Regions from separate parts of the Brevibacillus sp. 1238 genome, predicted to be linked through region 2. Evidence: predicted binding sites of a transcription regulator. Region 2 holds the regulator's gene; the other holds the start of a gene.

Region 1 (3,416 bases), on a different contig from region 2:
CGTATTGCCGCTTGAACTGAACTACATTCACCAGCGGGATGCGCAGACGAATGCGATTACCTTTAAACTGGGCTACGACCTGTCTTTCCGGCAAACTCGCTCGCACTGCTTCTGCGGAGCAAATGCCAAGATTGACACGACGGTGTATGTTGATGCTTTGACGGGGCAGACCATTATCAAAGAATAAGCAAAAATAAGAAGCCGCCTTCTTTCTGCGTTACAGAAGAGGCGGCTTTTGTGTGTAACTAGACTAGGCGCTCGCTTCAAATCCGGTGATTTGATTCAGCGCAATTTTTTTGTCATCAGCCAAGACGAACTCTACGATGCCGTTTTTCATGCTGACAGCCTTGATGACGCCATTCAGGCTGTTGTTTGAGCTTGAACCGTCCGTGTTGGTTTGGCTTTCTGTGTAAGTGACGTTGAAACCGATCATTTGTGCATATTGCAACGAGTTGCTCATGGCATTGTTTTCCGGCTTCACGCTCATGCCGACGACCTGATCGAGCTTGACCGTCTGACCGTTGTTCAGCGAGAACTGAGTGATTCCGTCTTTTGTTGTGAACCCGGTGATGACGGCGTTGGCGATTTCGTCGACTTTTGTGATGTCGTCCGTAGTAGCCGGGTTTCCGTCTTTGTCTATTTCTTTGGTCGTTTTGTACGAAACGTCTTTGCCGATCATATTCATGAACTTGAGACTGCTGTCCAGCGCATTCCCCGTCATGCCTTGCGACTCCAGTCCTTTGATGTCTGCAAGCGGAATCGGGTTAGTCTCTCCAGTAATGCGGAAGTATATTTTGCCCTTGTCCATGTAGACGGCTTCCAGCACGCCTTCTTTTGTTTGAGTCGCAGTTTCTCCCGTCACTTCGTCTTTGGTCGTGAGGGAGTAGGTTGCGGTGCGACCGGTCAGCGCTTCGTATTTTTCCAGCGTCAGCATGCTGTTGTTGGATTGCTCCATCAAGGTGGACATCTTTTTCATTTGCTCCACCATGGTCATCATGCTCGTTTGCTGAATGAACTGCGAGTTATCCATCGGGGATGTAGGGTCCTGATGCTTCAACTGTTCCAGCAAAAGTTTCATGAACGCATTGTTATCCAGCTCTGCCGAGAACTCTTTTTTGCCCTGGTAGCTCATGTGTGGCTGTATATAAGGATTATTTTTAACGGTGGTTCCGATATCTGACATGTCGATCCTCCCTGAAGGTGGCGAGTCTAACCGTACATACTTGTGCACTACTACTTATTATCGGTATAATCTGTCGAAGGATGAAGACAAACATTTGTTCGAATTTCTGGCTTATCAGAGCTTAAATTGTGTTATAATGGAAATAGAACAGTCTTGCAACGAGGAGATGAACGAGGGAATGGAGCGTTTTGAATTGGTATCGGAGTATCAACCGTCCGGTGACCAGCCGACCGCTATCGCCGAACTGGTGGCAGGCATCCAGGCAGGCAAGCGGCACCAGACACTGCTCGGTGCAACAGGTACGGGAAAGACGTTTACGGCTGCCCAAGTAATTGCCCAGGTGAACAAGCCGACGCTGGTGATGGCGCACAACAAGACACTGGCTGCCCAGCTTTGCGCAGAGTTCAAGGAGTTTTTCCCGAATAACGCGGTGGAATACTTCGTCAGCTACTACGACTACTATCAGCCAGAAGCATACATTCCCCAATCGGATACATTTATTGAAAAAGACTCCAGCATCAACGACGAGATCGACAAGCTGCGTCACTCGGCGACCAGTGCGTTGTTTGAGCGGAGGGACGTCATCATTGTCGCTTCTGTCTCTTGTATTTACGGTTTGGGTTCGCCTGAAGAGTACAAGGAACTGTTGCTGTCGCTGCGAGTGGGGATGGAAAAAGGCCGAGACGAGATTTTGCATCGCCTGGTCGACATTCAGTACACGCGCAATGATATCAACTTCACACGCGGGACCTTCCGGGTTCGTGGAGACGTCGTGGAGATTTTTCCCGCGTCGCAGAGCGAACAGGCTATTCGTGTGGAGTTTTTCGGGGACGAAATTGAGCGGATTACCTCTATCGATGTGTTGACCGGAGAGATTTTGGGACAGCGCGACCACGTAGCCATTTTCCCTGCTTCTCACTATGTCACCCGCGAAGAAAAAATGAAGCTGGCCGTTCAAAGCATCGAAGTGGAGCTGGAAGAGCGATTGGCCGAGCTTAAAGCGGCGGGAAAGCTGCTGGAAGCGCAGCGACTGGAACAGCGCACGCGCTACGATGTCGAAATGATGTTGGAGATGGGCTTTTGCTCCGGGATTGAAAACTACTCGCGACATTTGACAGGGCTGCCAGCAGGGCACGCTCCGTACACTTTGATGGACTACTTTCCGGAGGACTACCTTTTGCTGATCGACGAGTCGCACATGACTTTGCCGCAAGTGCGGGGGATGTACAACGGCGACCAGGCGCGCAAAAACGTCCTGGTTGAGCACGGATTCCGCCTGCCGTCTGCGAAGGACAACCGGCCGCTGCAATTCCAGGAGTTTGAGGAAAAGGTCAACCAGGCTATCTACATTTCTGCAACACCCGGCCCGTACGAGCTGGAGCATTGCCCGGAAGTGGTGCAGCAAGTCATCCGTCCAACAGGGCTGATCGATCCGACGATCTCGGTTCGCCCGATCAAAGGACAGATTGACGATCTCATCGGGGAAATCCAGGCGACGATTGCCAAAAACGAGCGCGTACTGGTCACGACTCTGACGAAAAAAATGTCCGAGGACTTGACGGACTACCTCAAGGAAATCGGAATCAAGGTACGCTATCTGCACTCCGACATCAAGACGATCGAACGGATGCAAATTTTGCGTTCCTTGCGTTTGGGCGAATTTGACGTGCTGATCGGGATCAACCTGCTGCGGGAAGGCTTGGACTTGCCGGAAGTATCGCTTGTGGCGATTTTGGATGCCGATAAAGAAGGCTTCCTGCGCAACGAGCGTTCGCTGATTCAGACGATCGGCCGGGCAGCCCGTAACGCTGAGGGGCGCGTCATCATGTACGCCGACAAAATGACAGATTCGATGAACTCCGCGATTCGCGAGACAGAGCGCAGGCGCGCCATTCAGATTGCTTACAACGAGAAACACGGAATTACGCCGCAAACGGTGAAAAAGGCCGTGCGCGAAGTGATCGAGGCGACCAAGGTGGCAGAGGAAAAAGCAGACTATTTGCCACATGCGGACTTCAAGAAGATGCCGAAGAAGGATCGACTGGCTGTTATCGAGCGTATGGAAGAAGAAATGAAGGAAGCAGCGCGCAACTTGATGTTCGAACGTGCGGCCGAACTGCGTGATTTGATTTTGGAACTGAAGGCGGAACTCTAAGGAGAGGTACTTTCATGCCATTGGAACATATTGTCGTCAAGGGCGCTCGTGCCCACAATCTGAAAAATATTGATGTAG
Region 2 (3,416 bases):
CATACCTTCCTGTGCAGTACGCAAACTCTGCGCAGTTCCTTCCATTATAGATCATCTTGCAGCGATTTTCATGCGCAGATGTTTGCGAGCGCTTTGCCAAGTTACTCAAAAAACACGATCTTTGCGGCTTATCGGCCGACGATCAGGTCAAGCAACTGATCATCTGTCCATGGCTCCAGCGCAAGCAACGCTTGGTACGGGTCAGCTCCCGGGATGTGAAAGTAGGAGGCAAAAGCTGGCTCTGTCTTCAAGCCGTTTTGCTTGAGCTGGCGGATGTGCTGCCGCGCTTTCGGTCCTGCCAGTTGCAGCAAGCGATGTTCGATGATCATGTGCCGATACGCGTTTTGTTGTTCGACGGGGCGCGGTTGGGCAAAAAGCTCGAACCAGAAGCCGTGGGCAAAAAAGGAGACAAGACATGTGGGCACAGCTTGTACCGGCATGCGGGCTTCCTGGTATCCTTCGCAGTCTGCGTAAAAGCTGCGGGCGATCTCGGCGAACAGCTCAAGATCGTAGCATTCGCAGACGATGTCCAAATCACTGTCGCCAAGATCGATGTCGAGCGGAATCGTTCCGGCGAGCACCGGATCAAAAGCTTGCAGGCGTTGCAAGACCGCGCTTTGTTCGATGGCTCGTGCGGCTGTTTGCTGTTTTGCTGTACCGTTTTGCAAATAGGTGAGATCACGCCAGTTTCTCGTCATAGAAAACTCCTGTTTCCTTCGGTATTTGCAGATGTTTGTCGCAACAAGTATGATAGATTCGCGAAAACAAGTGTGCAACAAAAATCGCTTTTGCTCGTATTACCTATGTGAGGGGAGTGCATGCAGATGGATATTTTACTCTGGATCGTTGTTTTGGTGCTATTCGCGCTCAGTATTGCAGGTATATTTTTGCCTGTGTTACCCGATACGATTTTGCTGTGGGCAGGCTTTTTGCTCTACCACTTTTTCATAGCAGATCCGGGAGCGGGGTTGCCAGCGTCCTTCTGGTGGGGAATGGTGGTATTCAGTATTTTGCTGTACGGCGCTGACTTGTTGACCAACATGTATTTCGTGAAAAAATACGGCGGCTCCAAATGGTCATCGGTGGCGGCTGCCGCAGGGATTTTTCTCGGGATTTTCGTGTTCCCGCCATTTGGGATGATCATTTTGCCGTTTGTCTTTGTCGTGCTGGTGGAGCTGTTGGTGCAGAACCAGCCTTTCGAGCGGGCGGTCAAAGCGGGCTTTGGCTCCCTGATCGGCTTTTTGGGAAGCGCAGTAGTCAAAGTAGTGTTGCAGGTGACCATGATTATCTGGTTTTTCCTCGCCAGATAGAGAGAAAAAAGGACAGCGATGGCTGTCCTTTTTGTATGCCGCGAAATTAGTGAATGAGGCGGTAGACGCCGATGACTTTGCCGAGGATGGAAACGGCGTCCAAAATGATCGGTTCCATCGTGGCGTTCTCCGGCTGGAGACGGAAGTGGTTTTTTTCTTTGAAAAAGCGCTTGACGGTTGCTTCGTCTTCCTCGGTCATGGCGACAACGATATCTCCGTTGTTTGCCACATGCTGCTGGCGCACGATGACGTAGTCTCCGTCGAGGATTCCGGCGTCGATCATACTGTTTCCGGACACGCGCAGCATGTACACCTTGTCTGAAGTCACGATATTTTCTGGAAGCGGGAAGTATTCCTCTACGTCCTCAATCGCCGTGATCGGTTGCCCGGCAGTTACTTTCCCGATGACAGGAACGCGGACAACGGAGTCTTCGAAGTTGTCCTGGAAGCGATCTTCTTCAGACAACAGCTCGATCGCGCGCGGTTTGGTCGGGTCGCGGCGAATCAGGCCTTTCTTTTCCAGGCGGGCCAAGTGGCCGTGTACGGTAGAGCTGGAAGCCAGTCCGACAGCTTCGCCGATTTCGCGCACAGATGGAGGATAACCTTTGTCGCGAACTTCCTTCCGAATGAATTCGATGATGGCTTGTTGTCTGCTAGATAATTTTGACATAAAAAGACACCCCTGATTTCTCGAACATATTTTCCTATATTATACCATGGGAGCTTGCGTTCGACAAACATAAGTTCGATAAAAAGGCGAACAGGAATTTTTGCCCGAAAGAACGTTTCTTGTCGAATGGTTGGTGCGAGCCAGAAGCATGGCTGTTCGCGGATTGTCCCATACCAAAAGGGGAATTGGCCATCTTGCCGTCACCTGCGTGAATTTTGCAAAGGGGCAGGTTTTCGTATTGACATGAACATATGTTCTCATTTATGATTAGGGTACGAACTTATAGAACGTATGTTTGCAGGAGGTTATCCCATGAATGTCATGTCTATTCCTAACCGTTTTGAAAAAGAATCGTCCCGTCGCGTCCGTTTTGGTATTACCAGAGGCCAAGCCCTGTTGTTCCTGATTACGTTTTCTCTCTTTTTTTACTTGTTGACCGAACTGGTGTTTGCTTCTTCGCACACTGAGCCGCTAAAAGGAACAGAAGTGACGGTTCGCGACGGTGACAGCTTGTGGACCATTGCAGTCCGCCATCAAACGGAGACGGTCGATGTACGCGATCTGATCCAGGATATTAAAGAGGCGAACGATCTGCAGAGCAATCTGATTTATCCGGGACAGACCTTGCTCATTCCCGATCCGAAATGATAGAAAGCACTTGCCGGTTCGTCTCCATCTTGCGAGTTCGCCCTGATGTGATATAATTAAACGGCATTACTACTGGGTGGGAGGAACCGTACGTGGTATCTGACGCGGAAATCAAACGAATCAACGAACTGGTCAAAAAATCGCGCGAGGTTGGTTTGACCGATGAGGAAAAGCAAGAGCAGCAAGCTCTGCGACAAAAGTACATTGATGCGGTCAAGGCATCGCTGAAAGCGAATCTCGATTCCATCCGTTATGTGGAAGATCTTGAAGAGAATCGTCCCAAACATTAAGCTCACTTGTATTGATAAGGCAGACATCCTTGCTTGACGCTCGGGTGTCTTTTTGTTCCTTATGACTATCAGGTATTCGACAGAGGAGGAAAACAGATGGCGTGGGTGGCTGTAGCGGTAGGCGGTGCTGTCGGTTCATTGTTTCGCTATTGGTTGTCTTTGGCGGCGAATCAGCCGGGGTGGCCAATCGGCACCTGGTTAGCCAACATCATCGGCTCATTTTTGATCGGCGTGTTGTTTGTGATCGGCAAAGAGCGGGGAGGCATTTCTCCCGAAGCGTATATTTTGTTTACCACAGGGGTTATGGGTGGCTTCACGACGTTTTCCACCTTTTCTCTGGAGGTTGTTTCTTTTTGGGGCGACGGGCAATGGCTGCGCGGGACGCTGTATGCACTCGCGAGTATCGTGGTCGGGCTGTCCTCATGCGCCGTAGGGATTTGGCTTGCCCGGCAAATGCAATAATAAAAAATAATGGATAAAGCTGAGAGGGGGGATGGG

Evidence for each region. Region 2 encodes LexA, which represses DNA repair genes until DNA is damaged. Its sites were predicted from a motif close to CGAACATATGTTCG; they were not measured.
Region 1: the regulator LexA is predicted to act here: its motif matches at 1,271-1,284, upstream of uvrB (excinuclease ABC subunit UvrB).

What each region holds. Positions count from the first base shown of each region.
Region 1 is NZ_JARXWC010000005.1:15,665-19,080, reverse strand. It holds gene M2298_RS13695 (hypothetical protein) at 1-187, shown strand, start outside; gene M2298_RS13690 (flagellar hook assembly protein FlgD) at 251-1,183, opposite strand; gene uvrB (excinuclease ABC subunit UvrB) at 1,362-3,338, shown strand; gene uvrA (excinuclease ABC subunit UvrA) at 3,353-3,416, shown strand, end outside.
Region 2 is NZ_JARXWC010000003.1:515,832-519,247, forward strand. It holds gene M2298_RS10165 (DUF4269 domain-containing protein) at 129-698, opposite strand; gene M2298_RS10170 (DUF456 domain-containing protein) at 825-1,310, shown strand; gene lexA (transcriptional repressor LexA) at 1,357-1,980, opposite strand; gene yneA (cell division suppressor protein YneA) at 2,293-2,628, shown strand; gene M2298_RS10185 (DUF896 domain-containing protein) at 2,721-2,918, shown strand; gene crcB (fluoride efflux transporter CrcB) at 3,015-3,380, shown strand.